2 regions of the Delftia sp. genome follow, and region 1 is predicted to be linked to the other one. Evidence: predicted binding sites of a transcription regulator. Region 1 holds the regulator's gene; the other holds the start of a gene.
The links. The regulator FNR, encoded in region 1, switches genes on or off when oxygen is low (the NO sensors DNR and NnrR bind a similar motif). The targets are predictions, from matches to a motif close to TTGATNNNNATCAA.
Positions count from the first base shown of each region.

Region 2: a site for FNR is predicted at 7,205-7,218, ahead of AC5I49_RS19815 (DASS family sodium-coupled anion symporter). Genes of this name have one in related genera too.

Region 1 covers NZ_JCABYI010000009.1:194,681-204,605, reverse strand. Annotated here, with positions in the region: gene AC5I49_RS07275 (sulfite exporter TauE/SafE family protein) at 1-11, opposite strand, end outside; gene hemN (oxygen-independent coproporphyrinogen III oxidase) at 17-1,399, opposite strand; gene fnr (fumarate/nitrate reduction transcriptional regulator Fnr) at 1,561-2,280, shown strand; gene AC5I49_RS07260 (hypothetical protein) at 2,362-2,649, opposite strand; gene AC5I49_RS07255 (FixH family protein) at 2,831-3,145, opposite strand; gene ccoG (cytochrome c oxidase accessory protein CcoG) at 3,203-4,657, opposite strand; gene ccoP (cytochrome-c oxidase, cbb3-type subunit III) at 4,735-5,652, opposite strand; gene AC5I49_RS07240 (cbb3-type cytochrome oxidase subunit 3) at 5,680-5,817, opposite strand; gene ccoO (cytochrome-c oxidase, cbb3-type subunit II) at 5,829-6,461, opposite strand; gene ccoN (cytochrome-c oxidase, cbb3-type subunit I) at 6,481-7,917, opposite strand; gene ccoS (cbb3-type cytochrome oxidase assembly protein CcoS) at 7,981-8,118, opposite strand; gene AC5I49_RS07220 (heavy metal translocating P-type ATPase) at 8,121-9,925, opposite strand, start outside.
Region 2 covers NZ_JCABYI010000030.1:714,713-724,637, reverse strand. Annotated here, with positions in the region: gene rplF (50S ribosomal protein L6) at 1-228, shown strand, start outside; gene rplR (50S ribosomal protein L18) at 240-605, shown strand; gene rpsE (30S ribosomal protein S5) at 621-1,142, shown strand; gene rpmD (50S ribosomal protein L30) at 1,157-1,339, shown strand; gene rplO (50S ribosomal protein L15) at 1,351-1,782, shown strand; gene secY (preprotein translocase subunit SecY) at 1,807-3,126, shown strand; gene rpmJ (50S ribosomal protein L36) at 3,259-3,372, shown strand; gene rpsM (30S ribosomal protein S13) at 3,395-3,760, shown strand; gene rpsK (30S ribosomal protein S11) at 3,779-4,183, shown strand; gene rpsD (30S ribosomal protein S4) at 4,274-4,897, shown strand; gene AC5I49_RS19835 (DNA-directed RNA polymerase subunit alpha) at 5,010-6,008, shown strand; gene rplQ (50S ribosomal protein L17) at 6,195-6,587, shown strand; tRNA gene AC5I49_RS19825 (tRNA-Met) at 6,609-6,685, shown strand; gene AC5I49_RS19820 (hypothetical protein) at 6,768-7,085, opposite strand; gene AC5I49_RS19815 (DASS family sodium-coupled anion symporter) at 7,380-8,885, shown strand; gene AC5I49_RS19810 (alkylhydroperoxidase domain protein) at 8,898-9,485, opposite strand; gene AC5I49_RS19805 (CMD domain protein) at 9,482-9,925, opposite strand, start outside.

The sequences.
Region 1 (9,925 bases):
GACAACAGCATGGGGCCTAGATGATCCTCGAAAACCGCGCCCGGTTCTTGTCGGCCTGCAGATATCGGTCAAACAGCATGGCCACGCCACGCACGAAGTACCAGCCCATGGGCGTGACCTGGAATCCCTCGTCGCTGATCTGCACCAGCCCCTTGGCCTGCAGGTCCTGAAGCGCCGCCAGCTCGGGGGCGAAGTACTCGCGAAAGCCCAGCAGCCAGGCCTGCTCCATGGGCTCGAACAGCACGGCGCCCTGGCACATGATGGCCATGATGACGGCGCGCCGCACCAGATCATCGCGCGACAGTGCCAGGCCGCGCACCACGGGCAGGTGGCCGGCGTCGATGGCGTCGTAGTACTCCTCCAGCGTCTTGGCGTTCTGGCTGTAGCTGGCCCCCACCTTGCCGATGGCCGACACGCCCAGCGCAATCAGGTCGCAGTCGGGCTGGGTGCTGTAGCCCTGGAAGTTGCGATGCAGCCGGCCCTGGCGCTTGGCCACGGCCAGCGCGTCCTCGGGCAAGGCGAAGTGGTCCATGCCGACGTAGACATAGCCGCCGTCCATGAAGGCCGCGATGGAGCGCGAGAGCATGGCCAGCTTGTCGGCGCCCTGGGGCAGGTCCTCGGCCGCGATGCGCCGCTGCGGCTTGAAGCGCTCGGGCAGGTGGGCATAGGCATAGAGCGCGATGCGGTCGGGCCGCAGCGCATTGACCTGGGCCAGCGTGCGCTCGAAGGACTCGGGCGTCTGCTTGGGCAGACCGTAGATCAGGTCCACGTTGATGGAGGCAAAGCCCAGCTGCCGTGCCGCTGCCACCAGCGCGAACACCTGCTCGGCCGGCTGCACGCGGTGCACGGCGATCTGCACCTGTTCGTCGAAGTCCTGCACGCCGAAGCTCAGGCGGTTGAAGCCCAGTTCCTTGAGCACGGCCAGGCGTTCGACGCTGACGGTGCGCGGATCGACCTCGATGGAGTATTCGCCGCCCGGCTCCAGCTTGAAATGCTCGCGCAGCAGGGCCATCAGCGTGCGCAGTTCATCGTCCGAGAAGAAGGTGGGCGTGCCGCCGCCCAGGTGCAGCTGGCTGACGGCCTGGCCCTTGCCGCAATGGGCCGTGTGCAAGGCCATCTCGCGCGCCAGGTAGTCCAGGTAGACGGCCGCGCGATCGTGGTGGCGCGTCACGATCTTGTTGCAGGCGCAGTAGTAGCACAGCGACTCGCAGAACGGCACATGCACATACAGCGACAAAGGCATGGCCCGCGCTGCGGTACTCGATTTGCGGTGCTCAAGTGCCAGGATATAGTCTTCAGCACCGAAAGCCTCCACGAAACGATCGGCCGTGGGGAACGAGGTGTATCGGGGCCCCGGTACGTCGAAGCGACGCAGCAGCTCTGGGGTGACAGCGGTCATGGGTTTTTTCCTCTAATGTCGTCCACTGTGCCGCAGCCCATTGGCCGCGTCCTTGACTCATATCAAGAGTTGTTCGCGGCAGTGCTGCGACAATTTGATCCAACTCATCGCCATCCACGAGGTCACCGCCGGCGCACTGCTGCGCCGCTGATGTTTACTCCATGAACCTTCAGACCATCAAAGCATCCTGTTCCAATTGCAACCTGCGCGAGCTGTGCATGCCCATGGGCCTGGATGCCGAGCAGATGCAGCGCATCGACGACATCGTGGCCACGCGCCGCAAGGTCAAGCGCGGCGGCCTGCTGTTTCGCAACGGTGAGTCCTTCACCTCGCTGTACGCCATCCGCACGGGCTTCTTCAAGACCTGCGTGGCCACCGAGGACGGGCGCGACCAGGTCACGGGCTTTCAGATGGCCGGCGAGATCATCGGCCTGGATGGCATCGTCAACGACCACCACACCTGCGATGCGGTCGCGCTGGAAGACGCCGAGGTCTGCGTCATGCCCTTCGACAAGCTGGAGGACCTGTCGCGCGAGGTCACGGCCCTGCAAAACCATGTGCACAAGGTCATGAGCCGCGAGATCGTGCGCGAGCATGGCGTGATGCTGCTGCTGGGCAGCATGCGTGCCGAGGAGCGCCTGGCCGCCTTCGTGCTCAACCTGGTGCAGCGCCTCCACGCCCGGGGCTTTTCCAAGTCGGAACTGGTGCTGCGCATGACGCGCGAGGAAATCGGCAGCTACCTGGGCCTGAAGCTGGAGACGGTGAGCCGCACCTTCTCGAAGTTTGCCGAAGAAAACATCATCGAGGTGCGCCAGCGCCATCTGCGCATCCTGGACACGGACGCGCTCAAGCGCATCGTCAACAGCCAGCAGTGCCAGTGACGCCGCAAGGCCCCGCCCCCCGGCAATGAACAGGGCCCGCGATCGCGGGCCTTGTTCATTGCCATTGCAGTGCACGCAGGTTCAATCGCGCCCCAGGCCCTGCATGGCCAGATTTGGGTCCGGCTCGGAGACCACGCCGTCGTTGAGATCGTGCGTGGAGCGTCCCAGCATGGTGGTCATGAGGCTGGACAGCATGGTCACGCCCCAGAAGGCGAAGAAGGCCAGCGTGTAGATTCCCTGCCGCGACCAGCCCAGGTCGCCGAGCCAGTGCAGCTCCAGCGGGTCCACGAAGGCGAATACCAGCATCTCCATCACGGCGGCGGCCAGAAAGGCCGGCCAGGCAATCCACATCCAGCGTTGGGCCAACATCAGCGATCTCCTTGAGCTGTCGAGGGGTGGCTTTCATTGTGCGCGCCGCCCTCGCACCGTGCCAAGCCCTGCGCACCCTGCACTGCCTGTAGGAAACCCTTGGCCCTCGCGCATGCTGGAGATGCCATCCACCATGCAAAAAGGCCGCGACTGCGGCCTTGTGCACGGCATTTTCCTGCGTTCAGCGGTCCGTGGGATGGTCCTGCGCGGGCGTGGCCGCGTGGTTGCGGCCGGTGACCGCGGGCGCCAGGCTCTTGGGCACTTCGCGCACGCCATCGGCACGCTCGTTGATGGTGATGCCATTGCGGTAATAGTCAGGATCGATCACGGGATCGGCGCCATTGATCGCAATGACGGCCGTGACCACGCCAGCCACCACGACGGCGGCCGGGCCGGCCACCACGAGCCAGACATGGGCGAACTTCCACCAGGGCTTGCCGGCGTCCGGATGCGAAGGGGCCGTGGCGGGCGCGGAGACTGCGGGACTGGAAGACATGGATAACCTCTTTCTTTCAAACAGCCGGCGCAGCCTGGGCGGCGCCGGCCAGACATATCACCGGGGCACCAGGAAGACGGCCTTTTCGGACGCGCGTCCCGCGCCTGAATGCACGGCATCGATATCGAAGAATACGGTGTGCGAGCCCGGCTCGGCGGAACCGTAGGGAATCTGCAGCCGCGCCGCAATGCCGCGCGTCTCGGCCGGGCCGACCTCGACCTCCTGCTCGGACGCCAGCTCCAGCCCGTCGAGGCCATGGGCGCTGATGCGGTAGCGCTGGGCCTGCTCGGTGGCATTCATGATCTGCAGGCGGTAGACATTTTCCAGCTTGCCGCCCGCGACGATGCGCGACAGCGACGCCCGGTCGCGTATCACGTCGACCTTGACCGACTGGCGCAGCGCCAGGCTCACGATCATGGCCATGCTCAGGCCGATCAGCACGGCCGAGTAGACCAGCACGCGCGGACGGAAGATGCGGCGCAGCACCTGGGCCCGCCGCCACAGGCCGGCCATGGCGTTCTGCGTGGTCAGCCGGATGAGGCCGCGCGGATACTCCATCTTGTCCATGATGGAATTGCAGGCGTCTATGCACAGACCGCAGCCTATGCATTCGTACTGCAGGCCGTTGCGGATGTCGATGCCCACGGGGCAGACCTGCACGCACATCTTGCAGTCGATACAGTCGCCCAGGCCCTGGGCCTTGTAGTCCACCTTCTTGGTGCGAGGCGCGCGCGGCTCGCCCCGGCCCGTGTCGTAGCTGACGATCATGGTGTCGCGGTCGAACATGGCGCTCTGAAAGCGCGCATAGGGGCACATGTACTTGCAGACCTGCTCGCGCATGTAGCCGGCGTTGCCATAGGTGGCGAAGCCGTAGAACAGCACCCAGAAGACCTGCCAGCTGCCCTGCAGCGCCAGCAGCTCGCCGCCCAGCTCGCGGATGGGCACGAAGTAGCCCACGAAGGTGAAGCCGGTCCACAGGGCAATGACAATCCACAGCAACTGCTTGAGCGACTTCTTCCAGAGCTTTTCAAAGGTCCAGCCGTTCTTGTCCAGGCGCATGCGCGCACTGCGGTCGCCCTCGACCTTGCGCTCCACCCACATGAAGATTTCGGTGTAGACCGTCTGCGGGCAGGAAAAGCCGCACCACAGGCGACCGGCCACGGCCGTGAACAGGAACAGCGCCAGCGCCGAGATGATCAGCAGGCCCGCCAGGTAGATGAAATCCTGCGGGTACAGCACCAGCCCGAACAGGTAAAAGCGCCGCGCACCCAGGTCGAACAGCACCATCTGGCGCTGCCCCCATTCCAGCCAGGGCAGGCCATAGAAAACCAGTTGGGTGAGAAACACCAGAGCCCATCGCCAGCGTGCGAAGACACCGCTGATGGAGCGCGGGTAGACCTTCTTCTCGGACTCGAACATCGACACCAGCTGGCTCGGGTCCGGGTCGGCAGGCGTGATCGGAATGACTTTGCGGGGAGGCTTCCCGGCATCATCCCCGTTCTCGGGCTTCATGGTGGGTTCCTTGGTTTTTTGGAATATCTGAAAACTCAAAAGGCAAAAAGGCGGCGCCGCAGCGCCGCCCCCTGTCCTTATTGACGGACTGCGCCGTCTTTGTGCGACATGCCCCAGACATAGGAGGCAAGCACCGCGATCTGCGCCTCGGTCAGCTTGTCCTTCTGGGCAGGCATCTCGTTGTGCTTGCCGTTGTTGATCATGGCCGTGATGGCGGCCTCGCCCCAGCCGTGCAGCCAGATGTCATCGGTCAGGTTGGGCGCGCCCAGGGCCTGGTTGCCCTTGCCGTCCATGCCATGGCAGGCGGCGCAGGCCGTGAACTTGGACTTGCCCAGCGAAGCCTTGAGCGAGTCGTGCGGGCTGCCCGACAGGCTCAGCACATAGTGCGAGAGGTTGCGCACATCATCGGGCGTGCCGACGGCAGCGGCCATGGGAGGCATGATGCCGATGCGGCCCGCCGTGATGGTTTCCCTGATCTTGTCGGGCGTGCCGCCATGCAGCCAGTCGCCATCGGTCAGGTTGGGGAAGCTCTTGCCGCCGCGTGCATCCGAGCCGTGGCACTGCGCGCAGTTGTTCATGAACAGGCGCTCGCCGATGGCCATGGCCTGGGGGTCCTTGGCCATGTCTTCGGTGCTCATGCTCGTGAACTTGGCGTACAGCGGCTCCAGGTCCGCGCGGGCCTTGGCCATCTCGTTTTCATAGGCGCCCAGCTGCGTCCAGCCCAGCTTGCCCGCGAACGAGCCCAGGCCCGGATAGGCCGCCAGGTAGGCGAAGCCGAACACCGAGGTGATGATGAACAGCCACATCCACCACTTGGGCATGGGGTTGTTCAGCTCGCGCAGGTCCTCGTCCCAGACGTGGCCCGTGGTGTTGTCGGCCGACGGGACCACCTTCTTGCGTGCGGTGAGATACAGCAGCAGCAGGCAGCCGATGATGCCGCCCAGCGTGATCGCCGTGACATAGATCGACCAGAAGTTGTTTACGAAATCGCTCATGGGAAGTTCTCGTTCTGGTGGAGGGACTCAGTCTTGCTCGAACGGCAGCTGGGCGGCCTCTTCGAAACGGGCCTGGTTGCGGCGGGCGAACGCCCACCACCAGATACCGATGAAGCAGGCCAGAGAGGCCAGCGTGGCCACGATGCGCATGGTGGTGATGTCCATGTCGCTCTCCTTTACTTGACCGAACGGCCCAGCACCTGCAGGTAGGCGATGACGGCGTCCATTTCCGTCTTGCCCTTGACCTGCTCGGCGGCGCCGCTGATTTCCTCGTCGCTGTAGGGCACGCCCACCTTGCGCAGCGCGCTCATGTGCTGGGCGACCACGGTGTCATCCACCTTGTTCTTCTCCAGCCAGGAGTAGGCAGGCATGTTGGACTCGGGCACCACGTCGCGCGGGTTGTTCAGGTGGATGCGGTGCCATTCGTCGCTGTACTTGCCGCCCACGCGGTGCAGGTCGGGACCCGTGCGCTTGGAACCCCACTGGAAGGGGTGGTCGTAGACGAACTCGCCCGCCACCGAGTAGTGGCCGTAGCGCATGGTCTCGGCGCGGAAGGGGCGGATCATCTGCGAGTGGCAGTTGTAGCAGCCCTCGCGCAGATAGACGTCGCGGCCCATCAGCTGCAGCGGCGTGTAGGGCTTGAGGCCCGCCACCGCTTCCGTGGTCGACTTCTGGAAGAACAGCGGAACGATTTCCACCAGGCCGCCGACGGCGACCACCAGCAGGGTCAGCACGATCAGCAGGAAATTGTTGGTTTCCACCTTCTCGTGGGAAAAGCTCTTGGGAGCGCTATGGTTGTGATCGGACATGAGTAATGCTCCTAGACGCTCAGGCGTGGGCCACGACAGCAGGCACGGCCACCTTCACGGAACGGCCGGAGATCGCGGTCTTCCAGGTGTTCCACAGCATGACCAGCATGCCGCCCAGGTACAGCAGGCCACCGGCCACGCGGATCACGTAGAACGGATAGCTGGCCTTGACGCTTTCGACGAAGGTGTAGGTCAGCGTGCCATCGGGATTGACGGCGCGCCACATCAGGCCCTGCATCACACCGGCGATCCACATCGCGGCGATGTACAGCACGATGCCGATGGTGGCCATCCAGAAGTGCAGCTCGATGGCGCCCACCGAGTGCATCTTGGTCTTGCCGAACAGGCGCGGGATCAGGTAGTACAGCGAGCCCATGGTGATCAGGCCCACCCAGCCCAGGGCGCCCGAGTGAACGTGGCCCACGGTCCAGTCCGTGTAGTGCGACAGCGCGTTGACGGTCTTGATGGACATCATCGGACCTTCGAACGTGGACATGCCGTAGAACGACAGCGACACGATCAGGAAGCGCAGGATGGGGTCGTCGCGCAGCTTGTGCCATGCGCCCGACAGCGTCATCACGCCGTTGATCATGCCGCCCCAGCTGGGAGCCAGCAGGATCAGCGAGAACACCATGCCCACGGACTGCGTCCAGTCGGGCAGCGCGGTGTAGTGCAGGTGGTGAGGACCCGCCCACATGTAGGTGAAGATCAGCGCCCAGAAGTGGACGATGGACAGGCGGTAGCTGTAGACCGGACGGCCAGCCTGCTTGGGAATGAAGTAATACATCATGCCCAGGAAGCCTGCGGTCAGGAAGAAGCCCACGGCGTTATGGCCGTACCACCACTGCACCATGGCATCCTGCACGCCGGCGTAGGCCGAGTAGCTCTTCATCCAGCCGGCCGGAATGGCCGCGCTGTTGACGATGTGCAGCAGCGCCACGGCGATGATGAAGGCGCCGAAGAACCAGTTGGCCACATAGATGTGACGGACCTTGCGGATGCCGATGGTTCCGAAGAACACGATGGCATACGAGACCCAGGTCACGGCGATCAGCAGGTCGATCGGCCACTCCAGCTCGGCGTACTCCTTGCCCTGGGTGTAGCCCAGCGGCAGGCTGATCGCGGCGGCGAGAATGACGATCTGCCAGCCCCAGAAAGTCAGGCTGGCCAGCTTGGGCATGAACAGCCGCGTCTGGCAGGTGCGCTGCACCACGTAGTAGCTGGTTGCGAACAGCGCCGATCCGCCAAAGGCAAAGATCACGGCGTTCGTGTGCAGCGGACGCAGGCGTCCGTAGCTCAGCCATGGAATGCCGAAGTTGAGTTCCGGCCAGGCCAGCTGCGAGGCGATCAACACCCCGACAGCCATGCCCACCACTCCCCAGACGACGGCCATGATAGAGAACTGCCTTACGACGGTATCGTCGTAATAGACAGCGTTGTTATTTGAACTATCCATCGTGCACCCCTTAGATTGCTATCAAAGTGTTACTTTCTTCGCTGTCGGGCGTGTTGACCCACGTCAATCGTCCCGAAGAATGCGTTCGCCCTCTTGTTCCACGCTCTCGAATTGCCCGCGATAGACGGCCCACCACAGGGCCGCGAGGATGGCGAGCACAAGCACCACCGACAGCGGGATCAGTAAATAGAGAATGTCCATAGTCAGAACCTCCCCACCGTTGCGGTGGAGCCCGTCGGCATGGTGACGGACGCTGCGGGCGCAGCAGGCGTGCCCGTGTGATTCGTCAAGGCCAGTGGAAGGCTGCGCGCAAGGCGCGCGGCGTTGAGCACCACCAGCAGCGAACTCAGTGCCATTCCCAGGCCGGCCACCCAGGCAGGCATGAAGCCCGCCAGGGCCAGTGGAATCGACACCGCGTTGTAAGCGGCAGCCCAGGCCATGTTCTGGCGCACCACCTGCAGTGTGCGGCGCGACAACAGACATGCCTGGAGCACCAGTTCCAGGCTGTCGCCCAGAACAACGAAATCTGCGCGCGATTGTGCCAGCGGCACTGCTCTACCAAAAGCAAAAGAGACATGCGCTCCAGCTAAAACTGGGCCGTCGTTGAGGCCGTCGCCCACCATGGCCACATGGTGGCCGGCTGCCTGCGCCTGCTGCAGCCGCTCCAGCTTGTCCTGCGGGCTGCAGCCGCCGTGGGCCTGGGTGATGCCCACGCGCGCCGCCATGGCGCGTGCGGCGTCCTCTCGGTCGCCGGACAGCAGCATCACGGCGATGCCCTGCTTGCCGAGCGCCTGCACGACGGCGGCGGCCTCGGGCCGCACGTCCTCGCTGAGTACAAAGCGCGCCAGCGTATGCCAGCCCTGTTCGGTCTGCTCGGCCAGCAACACGCCCTGCACGGGCTGCTCGCCCGCCACGCCCGCATGCAGGGCCGATCCCAGGCGCAGATGGCGGCGTCCGCCCGGGCCCTGCACCCAGGCGTCCAGGCCCAGGCCTGCCACTTCCTGCATGGTGTCCAGCTTCCAGTGCGTCGCGGCATGGGCGCCGGCCTGCGCGATGGCGCGCGAGGCAGGGTGCATGGACTGGCGCGCCAGCAGCGCCGCCAGCGCCAGCACCTCGTCGGCATCCTCGCCGCGCGCAGGCTCGAACGAGGACAGCGCCAGGCCGTCGCGTGTGAGCGTGCCGGTCTTGTCGAACACCAGGGTGTCCACGGCGGCCAGCGCTTCCAGGCCCTGCAGGTTGCGCACCAGCACGCCGCTGCGCGCCAGCGTGCCGGCGGCCGTGAGCATGGCCACGGGCGTGGCCAGCGACAGCGCGCAGGGGCAGGTGACGATGAGCACGGCCACGGCCACCATCATGGCCTTGCCGGGATCGGTGGGCCACCACCAGATGGCAGCGCCCAGCGCGGCCAGCAGCACCACGACCAGGAAGGGCCGCGCCACCTTGTCGGCCAGCTGGGCCAGGCGCGGCTTTTGCAGCGAGGCGCTTTCCATGAGACCCACGATCTGGGCAAAGCGCGTGTCGGCCCCCACGCCGTCCACGCGCACATCGACCACGGCGTCCAGGTTGTAGCTGCCGGCCGTGACGCTGTCGCCCTCGGCACGCAGCACGGGCGTGGACTCGCCCGTGAGCAGGGCCTCGTCGGCATGGGTGCGGCCGCGCACGATGGTGCCGTCGGCCGGGAAGGCCTCGCCGCTGAGCACGCGCACCAGGTCGCCGGCACGCAGGCGGCGCGTGGCCACGCGCTCGAAGTGGCCGGCCGCGTTCTCGCGCAACACGGCATCCGGCAGGCGGTTCATCACGGCTTCCAGCGCACCGGCCGTGCGGTCGCGCAGCCGCAGCTCCAGCCAGCGGCCGGACAGCAGGAAGAAGACGAACATGGTCAGCGAGTCGTAGAAGACTTCCTCGCCGAAGGGCCCCGAAGGATCGAAGGTGCCCAGCGAGCTGATCACGAAGGTGATCAGCATGCCCAGCGCCACGGGCAGGTCCATGCTCACGCGGCGCTGGCGTA
Region 2 (9,925 bases), on a different contig from region 1:
CTGAACCTCGCGATCGGCTATTCGCACCCGGTGAACTTCGAAATGCCGGCCGGCATCACTGTTGCCACCCCCACGCCCACGGAAATCGTGGTCAAGGGTGCTGACCGCCAGGCCGTTGGCCAACTGGCTGCTGAGATCCGTGCCGTTCGTCCTCCCGAGCCCTACAAGGGCAAGGGCATCCGTTACTCGGATGAGAAGGTCGTGATCAAAGAGACCAAGAAGAAGTAAGGAGCTGCATTATGTTGACCAAGAAAGAGCAGCGTCTCCGTCGTGCCCGCCAGACCCGCATCCGCATTGCACAGCAAGGCGTGGCACGTCTGAGCGTGAACCGTACGAACCTCCACATCTACGCAAGCGTGGTGTCGGAAGACGGCACCAAGGTGCTGGCTTCGGCCTCGACTGCCGAAGCCGAAGTGCGCACCCAACTGGGCGCCATCGGCAAGGGTGGCAACGTGGCTGCCGCTACGCTGATCGGCAAGCGCATTGCCGAGAAGGCCAAGGCTGCAGGCGTGGAGAAAGTGGCTTTCGATCGCGCTGGTTTCGCATACCACGGCCGCGTGAAGGCTTTGGCAGAAGCCGCTCGTGAAGCCGGCCTGCAGTTCTAAGCGGAGCGGATAGAAATGGCAAAGTTTTCTCCCAAGGTGCAAGACGAAGGTCGTGACGACGGTCTGCGCGAAAAAATGATCGCGGTGAACCGCGTCACCAAGGTTGTGAAGGGCGGTCGTATCCTCGGCTTCGCTGCACTGACCGTGGTTGGCGACGGTGATGGCCGTGTTGGCATGGGCAAGGGCAAGTCCAAGGAAGTGCCTGCAGCCGTGCAAAAGGCGATGGAAGAATCCCGTCGCAACATGATCAAGGTGTCCCTGAAGAACGGCTCGATCCATCACACCGTGATGGGTCAGCATGGCGCAGCATCCGTGATGCTGAACCCCGCTCCCAAGGGTACCGGCATCATCGCCGGCGGCCCGATGCGCGCCGTCTTCGAAGTGCTGGGCATCACCGACATCGTGGCCAAGAGCCATGGCTCGTCGAATCCCTACAACATGGTCCGCGCGACTTTTGACGCTCTGAAGAACTCCACGACCCCTTCGGAAGTGGCAGCCAAGCGCGGCAAGTCGGTTGAAGACATCTTCACCGCCTGATCGGAGTCAATCACATGACAACGCAACAAACCGTGAAGGTGCAACTGGTGCGCAGCCCCATTGGCACCAAGGAATCGCACCGCGCCACCGTCCGTGGCCTGGGCCTGCGCAAGCTGAATAGCATCAGCGAACTGCAGGACACGCCTGCTGTGCGCGGCATGATCAACAAGATCAGCTATCTGGTCAAAGTCCTCTGAAAGGATTGATGATGGAACTCAATAGCATCAAGCCTGCAGCAGGTGCCAAGCATGCCAAGCGCCGTGTCGGCCGCGGCATCGGCTCCGGCCTGGGCAAGACTGCCGGCCGTGGTCACAAGGGCCAGAAGTCGCGTTCGGGTGGCTACCACAAGGTGGGCTTCGAAGGCGGTCAAATGCCTCTGCAGCGCCGTCTGCCCAAGCGTGGCTTCAAGTCGCATCTGCTGAAGTTCAACGCAGAAGTGACCCTGTCCGCTCTGGAACAGCTGGGCCTGGCCGAAGTCGATCTGGCAGCTCTGAAGCAAGCCGGTCTGGTTGGTGAAATCGCAAAGGTGGTCAAGATCATCAAGAGCGGTGAAATCAGCAAGGCTGTCAAGCTCAACGGCATCGGCGCTACCGCCGGCGCCAAGGCTGCCATCGAAGCTGCCGGCGGCAGCATCGCCTGATTAATGATCTGAAAGAAGACATCCGTGGCTACTAGCGCAGCTCAAATTGCAAAAACCGGAAAATTCGGCGATCTTCGCCGCCGTCTGGTTTTTCTGTTGCTCGCGCTGGTCGTTTACCGCATCGGGGCTCATATCCCCGTGCCGGGCATCGATCCAGCGCAGCTGCAGCAGCTGTTCAATGGCCAGCAGGGCGGCATTCTCAATCTGTTCAACATGTTCTCGGGTGGGGCGCTGTCGCGCTTCACGGTGTTCGCACTGGGGATCATGCCGTACATCTCGGCATCGATCATCATGCAGCTCATGACCTATGTGGTCCCTACATTCGAGCAGCTGAAAAAGGAAGGTGAATCGGGTCGTCGCAAGATCACCCAGTACACCCGCTATGGCACTCTGGGCCTGGCGATTTTTCAGTCCCTGGGAATTGCCGTGGCTCTGGAAAGCTCCGCAGGTCTGGTTCTGAGCCCCGGTTTCGGCTTCCGCCTCACGGCGGTGGTCAGCCTGACGGCCGGCACCATGTTCCTGATGTGGCTCGGTGAACAGATCACGGAACGTGGTCTGGGCAACGGCATCTCGATCCTCATCTTTGGAGGTATCGCCGCAGGTCTGCCGAGCTCCATCGGTGGTCTGCTGGAGCTGGTGCGCACCGGTGCCATGAGCATCCTGGCCGCGATCTTCATCGTTCTCGTGGTGGCAGCCGTGACGTACTTCGTCGTGTTTGTCGAGCGGGGACAGCGCAAGATCCTGGTGAACTATGCGCGTCGTCAGGTGGGTAACAAGGTGTATGGCGGTCAGTCTTCGCACTTGCCGCTGAAGCTGAACATGGCGGGGGTCATTCCTCCCATCTTCGCTTCCTCGATCATCTTGCTGCCGGCGACCGTTGTGAACTGGTTCAGTGCAGGGGAATCCATGCGCTGGCTGAAGGACATTGCTAGCACGCTGACCCCCGGTCAGCCGATCTATGTGATGCTCTACGCCACCGCCATCATCTTCTTCTGCTTCTTCTACACGGCCCTGGTGTTCAACAGCCGGGAAACCGCCGACAACCTGAAGAAGAGTGGTGCCTTCATCCCCGGGATCCGTCCCGGTGACCAGACGGCCCGCTACATTGACAAGATCCTGGTTCGCCTGACCCTGGCTGGTGCGGTGTACATCACATTCGTGTGCTTGTTGCCCGAGTTCCTGATCCTGAAGTACAACGTCCCGTTCTACTTCGGTGGTACATCACTGCTGATTATTGTGGTGGTGACCATGGACTTCATGGCCCAGGTGCAGAACTACATGATGTCGCAACAGTACGAATCGCTCCTCAAAAAGGCGAACTTCAAAGCGACACTTGGCAATTGAACTAAGTGATGGGCCTGGCCGGCGGTGCCGGCGGGTCCAGTAAGAGTTAGTAGACGCCCATTCGATCTATCCATCGCGGGCATGTTTCCCGGTCGATAGGCCGTAACGGATGTAGAGTTTTAGGAGAATGAAATGAGAGTTTCGGCTTCGGTCAAAAAAATCTGCCGTAACTGCAAGATCATCCGCCGCAAGGGTGTGGTGCGAGTGATCTGCACGGACCAGCGCCACAAGCAGCGCCAGGGTTGATAGGAAAGTTTGAGGACGAATAATGGCACGTATCGCTGGCATTAACATCCCGCCGCATCAGCACGCTGAAATCGGCCTGACCGCTATCTATGGGATCGGTCGCACCACTGCACGCAAGATCTGCGAAGCCGCTGGCATCGCATATTCCAAGAAAATCAAGGAACTGACTGACGGTGATCTGGAAAAGATCCGTGATCAGCTGACTTCCCTGACTCTGGAAGGTGATCTGCGTCGCGAAACAACGATGAACATCAAGCGTTTGATGGACATCGGTTGCTATCGCGGTTTCCGTCATCGTCGTGGCCTGCCCATGCGTGGTCAACGTACCCGCACGAATGCACGTACCCGCAAGGGTCCGCGCAAGGGTGCCGCGGCTTTGAAGAAATAAAGAGATTGAAAGATCACTATGGCTAAGTCTCCCGCAAACAACGCTGCACAGCGCGTTCGCAAGAAAGTCCGTAAGAACATTTCGGACGGCATTGCCCACGTGCACGCTTCGTTCAACAACACGATCATCACCATCACCGACCGCCAAGGCAACGCTCTGTCGTGGGCCTCGTCGGGTGGCCAGGGCTTCAAGGGTTCGCGCAAGTCGACTCCCTTTGCTGCCCAGGTGGCTTCGGAAGTGGCTGGTCGTGCTGCCATCGAACAGGGCATCAAGAACCTGGACGTCGAAATCAAGGGTCCCGGTCCCGGCCGTGAATCCTCGGTTCGCGCCCTGGGCGCCCTGGGCATCCGCATCACTTCCATCGCGGACGTGACGCCGGTTCCCCACAACGGCTGCCGCCCTCAAAAGCGCCGTCGTATCTAAGCTTTTTCACCAAGCCCACCGCCGCCCAGATGTGTAACATCGCGGGCGGCTCCCGTGCTTGTGCACGGCAGATGACACAAAGGAAATCAAGTGGCACGCTATATCGGCCCCAAGGCCAAACTCTCCCGCCGTGAAGGCACTGACCTGTTCCTGAAGAGCGCACGTCGCTCGATCGCCGACAAGTCCAAGTTCGACACCAAGCCCGGTCAGCACGGCCGCACTTCCGGTCAGCGTACTTCCGACTTCGGCCTGCAGCTGCGTGAAAAGCAGAAGGTCAAGCGCATGTACGGCGTGCTGGAAAAGCAATTCCGCCGCTACTTCGAAGCCGCCGACAAGAAGAAGGGCAACACCGGTGCCAATCTGCTGTCGCTGCTGGAGTCGCGTCTGGACAACGTGGTGTACCGCATGGGCTTCGGCTCGACCCGCTCGGAAGCGCGTCAGCTGGTGTCGCACAAGGCCATCACGGTCAACGGCCAATCCGTCAACATCCCTTCCTACATGGTGAAGGTGGGTGACGTGGTCGCCGTGCGTGAAAAGTCCAAGAAGCAGGCCCGCATCGTCGAAGCCCTGCAACTGGCTGGTCAAGTCGGTTTCCCCGCATGGGTGGAAGTGTCGGCCGACAAGGCTGAAGGCACGTTCAAGAAGTCGCCTGACCGCGACGAGTTCGGTGCAGACATCAACGAATCCCTGATCGTTGAGTTGTACTCGCGTTAATTCCGCGCAGCGACATTTCTGTAAAACCGTCCCCCAGCCGCGAGGCATCGCGCTGGGGTGCTTCACCAGCCTTACCGGTGTAACGAGCCGGGGGTATTGAGAGGAAGTCTGCATGCAAACCAATTTGCTGAAGCCCAAGACGATCAATGTCGAGCAGCTTGGCCACAATCGCGCCAAAGTTGTTCTGGAGCCGTTTGAGCGTGGCTACGGCCATACGCTGGGCAATGCCCTGCGCCGTGTCCTGCTCTCGTCCATGGTGGGTTACGCAGCGACGGAAGTGACGATTGCTGGTGTGTTGCACGAGTACTCGTCCATTGACGGTGTCCAGGAAGATGTGGTCAACATCCTGCTGAACCTCAAGGGTGTGGTGTTCAAGCTGCACAACCGCGACGAGGTCACGCTCTCCCTGCGCAAGGATGGCGAAGGCGTCGTGACGGCGCGCGACATCCAGACGCCCCACGACGTGGAAATCATCAACCCTGATCATGTCATCGCCAACCTGTCGCAAGGCGGCAAGCTGGACATGCAGATCAAGGTCGAGAAGGGCCGCGGCTATGTGCCCGGCAACGTGCGCCGCTATGGCGACGAGTCCACGAAGTCGATCGGCCGTATCGTGCTGGACGCTTCGTTCTCGCCCGTCAAGCGCGTGAGCTACGCCGTCGAATCGGCCCGCGTTGAACAACGCACCGACCTCGACAAGCTGGTGGTGGAGATCGAAACCAATGGTGCGATCACTGCCGAGGATGCCGTGCGCGCCTCCGCCAAGATCCTGGTGGAACAGCTCGCCGTGTTCGCTCAGCTGGACGGCGGCGATATCGCCAGCGTCTTCGATGCTCCGGCCGGTGGCCGTGGTGCCGCAACCGCCTTTGATCCCATCTTGCTGCGTCCCGTGGACGAGCTGGAACTCACCGTGCGTTCGGCCAACTGCCTCAAGGCAGAGAACATCTACTACATCGGCGACCTGATCCAGCGTACCGAAAACGAGCTGCTCAAGACCCCCAACCTGGGTCGCAAGTCGCTCAACGAGATCAAGGAAGTCCTGGCTTCCCGCGGTCTGACGCTGGGCATGAAGCTGGAGAACTGGCCGCCTGCTGGCCTGGAAAAGCGCTAAGCGCTATAATTGCGGGCTCTCCTTTTTGGAGAGCCTCAGTGCCTCGGGCAGTACCTGATACGGCTGCCCGAATTAATCAACAACTTGCGCAAATTCGGTTGAGGCAAGCTGCAGATCCGGTAACGGGTCCAGGCTTGTATCCTTGTTTGCGCAAGCCCTAATTACATATTTTAGGAATAAAGCACCATGCGTCACGGTCACGGCCTCCGCAAACTCAATCGCACCTCTTCGCACCGCCTGGCGATGCTGAAGAACATGATGAATTCGCTCATCGAGCACGAAGCCATCAAGACCACCGTTCCCAAGGCCAAGGAACTGCGCCGCGTGATCGAGCCCATGATCACCCTGGCCAAGGTCGACACCGTTGCCAACCGCCGCCTGGCATTCGACCGCCTGCGCGACCGCGACAGCGTGACCAAGCTCTTCAACGAGCTGGGCCCCCGCTTCGCAAAGCGTCCTGGTGGCTACACCCGTATCCTGAAGATGGGCTTCCGCGTGGGCGACAACGCCCCCATGGCCTTCGTGGAACTGGTCGAGCGCGCTGAAGAAGGCGCCGCCGAAGCCAAGGCAGCTGAATAATCTGCTATAATTTTGGAATACCGCGCGATGGAGCAGTCTGGTAGCTCGTTGGGCTCATAACCCAAAGGTCGGAGGTTCAAATCCTTCTCGCGCAACCAAATTGAAAAGGGCTACGACAACTGTCGTAGCCCTTTTTTCATGCCCTCGCGCCAGGGCAAAGGCCAGGCAGACAGCCCAGCATCAGCCGCCCAGCTGGTTGCCGATGCGCTGGCCCAGCCGCAGGCGCACGCGGTGGGCGATTTCCTGGGCGGCATCGGGGCTGAGCACCTCGCTGATGTGCAGCAGCTCGGTGTAGTGCATGTACAAGAGGCCGCGCAGGGTCTTGAAAGCGGCCTCGTGGTCGCCGCCGCAGACGCTGGCGTCATCGGCCAGCACGCGCTCCACCACGCCGGCCTGCAGCAGCGGGATCTTGCAGATGACGGCGTGGCGGGCGATCTCCAGGTCGATCTCCTGGAGCCGGCATTCCCATTCCTCGGGCAAGAATCGGTTGGCTGGCATGTCGGCTTTTCTCCTTTTTTCACTGCATGGGTACACCGGGGCGAAAGGCACCCGGTCTGGGGATGCTGTCATGTGAGCGGGGCTCGGTGGCCTGGGTCGCCAGGTTTACTGGCCCGGCCTTGATGCCTGTCAAACTTCGGTGGCGCAGGCGCCCGCTGGAAGCCGGGCTCATGCTGCACTGCATCATGATGTCAGTCATGCGGCGCGGCCGCCAGTGCCCGTGCAGGCTGGTGGGCTTTTGCTCCCGGCAGGCCATGCTCTCTCGGCGCCGCTCCGGCAACGCAAAGGATCCACATGCTCGAGAAGATTGCCTCGCTGTTCCGCTACTTCAAGTCGGCCGTGCCGTTCCGGCTGGTGCCGGCGCTGATCGCCACCGCCGTGCTGTTCGGGCTGCTGCTGGTGCCCGTGCCCGAGGGGCTGACGCCCAAGGCCTGGCAGCTGGTGGCCATTTTCCTGACCACCATCGTGGCCATCATCCTCAAGGTCATGCCCATTGGCGTGATGGCCTTGATGGCCATCGTGATCGTCTCGCTGTCCCAGGTCACGTCAGGCTCGTCCAAGGGCGCAGTCACCGATGCGCTGAGCAGCTTTTCCAGCCCGCTGATCTGGTTGATCGTGGTGGCCATCCTGATCTCGCGCGGCCTCAAGAAGACGGGGCTGGGCAACCGCATCGGACTGATGTTCATCGCGCTGCTGGGCAAGCGGACCATCGGCATCGGCTACGGCCTGGCGATCTGCGAGCTGGTGCTGGCACCGTTCACGCCCAGCAACACGGCGCGCGGCGGCGGTATCGTGCACCCCATCATGAAGTCCATCGCCAATGCCTTCGAGTCGGACCCGGCCAAGGGTACGCAGGGCAAGGTGGGCACCTATCTGGCGCTGGTCAACTACCACGCCAATCCCATCACGTCGGCCATGTTCCTGACCGCCACGGCGCCCAATCCGCTGGTGGTGGACTTCGTGGCCAAGGCCACGGGCCAGGCCCTGCACCTGAGCTGGACCACCTGGGCGCTGTACATGCTGCTGCCGGGCCTGCTGTGCCTGCTGCTGATGCCGCTGGTGATCTACCTGCTGTCGCCTCCCGAACTCAAGGCCACGCCCAATGCCGTGGAGTACGCGCGCAGCGAGATGGCACGCATGGGGCCGCTGTCGGGCAAGGAGCGCGTGATGCTGGGCACCTTCGGCCTGATGCTGCTGCTGTGGGCCAACGTGCCGCAGATGCTGTTCGGGCCTGCCTTCACGCTGGACCCGACGGTGGTCGCCTTCCTGGGCCTGTTCGTGCTGATCATCACGGGCACCATCGACTGGGATGACGTGCTGTCCGAGAAAAGCGCCTGGGACACGCTGGTGTGGTTCGGCGCCCTGGTCATGCTGGCCGAGCAGCTCAACAAGCTGGGCGTGGTGTCCTGGTTCGCGGTGGGCATGAAGAACGCCATCGTCGCCAGCGGCCTGGACTGGCTGCCGGTGGCGGCCATCCTGGTGGGCGTGTTCGTGTTCTCGCACTACCTGTTCGCCAGCACCACGGCCCACATCAGCGCCATGATGCTGGCCTTCCTGACCGTGGGCGCCCAGCTGATTCCTGCCGACTATGTCGTGCCCTTCATGCTGATGATGACGGCCGGCTCGGCCATCATGATGACGCTGACCCACTACGCCACCGGCACTTCGCCCATCATCTTCGGAAGCGGCTATGTCACGCTGGGCAACTGGTGGCGCGTGGGCGCGGCCATGTGCGTGATCGAGCTGCTGGTCTTTGCCGTGGTCGGCAGCGCCTGGTGGAAGCTGCTGGGCCTGTGGTGAGGGCGAAAGCCCTCATGCGGTGGTCCGTGGCTCGCCCAGCGACAGCATGAGCCGGTTGGCCCAGTTGAAGAAGGCCGTGCCGTGCAGCACATCGGAGATGGCGGCATCGTCCAGGCCGGCGGCGCGCAGCGCATCGATGTGGGCGGGCTCCAGCGCAGGCGGCGTCTGGGTCAGCGCCACGGCCGCCGTGACGATGGCGTTCCAGCGCGGCCCCAGGTCCGTGCCCGGACCCTCGTCGAGCAGGCGCTGCACGTCGCCGCCCCGGCGCGAGAAGTGCGTGGCAAAGCGCGCATGGACCGAGGCGCAGTAGATGCAGCCATTGGCGCGCGAAGTGGCAGCGGCCGCCAGCTCTCGCTCGGCACGCGGCAGGCCGGCGTCGGGGTTGTAGAAGATGTCCTTGTCGGTGCGCGTGCGTGCGCCCAGCGTGTCGGGGTCGCGCGCCAGCAGGCGGAAGTAGGGGGACTGCGCGCGTGAGGCATCGACCAGGCCTGCATGGTGGCGTTCGGTCAGCTCGCTTTCGTCCAGCGGCTCAATCCATGGCAGCCAGTCGAGCTGTTCCTGGGTGAAGACCTGGGGAGCGGCGGAGTTCGTTGAGGTCATGGCTGGGCTTGCAGGGTGGGTTGATGGGCTGCCGGGGACGCGGGGCGTGCAGCCAGCACGCGCAGCCCCGCCACCACGCGGATCTGGAAGGACAGGAAGGACGCCAGCTGGGACACGATGACGATGTCCGTCTCGCTCCAGCCCGCCTGTTGCAGCGCCTGCAGGGCCCCGGCGCTGGCGTCGCGCGGGTGGTAGGCCAGCAGGTGCGCATGGGCCAGCGCCGCGGCCAGGCGCGCGCCCAGCAGCGCGGCATGGGCCGGGTCCACGGCATAGGCGGGGCCGCTCTGGTCTTCGCGGCTCAGCGGGCCTGCCGGGTAGCGGCCGTACGGCCCGTGCGGGCCGCTGCCGGGCTGAAGGCTTTGTGCACGGCCCCGCACGACTTCGGATGCCACGGCGGCAGCCAGTTCCGCATCTTCGGCCGCCAGCGCCTTCGCATAGAA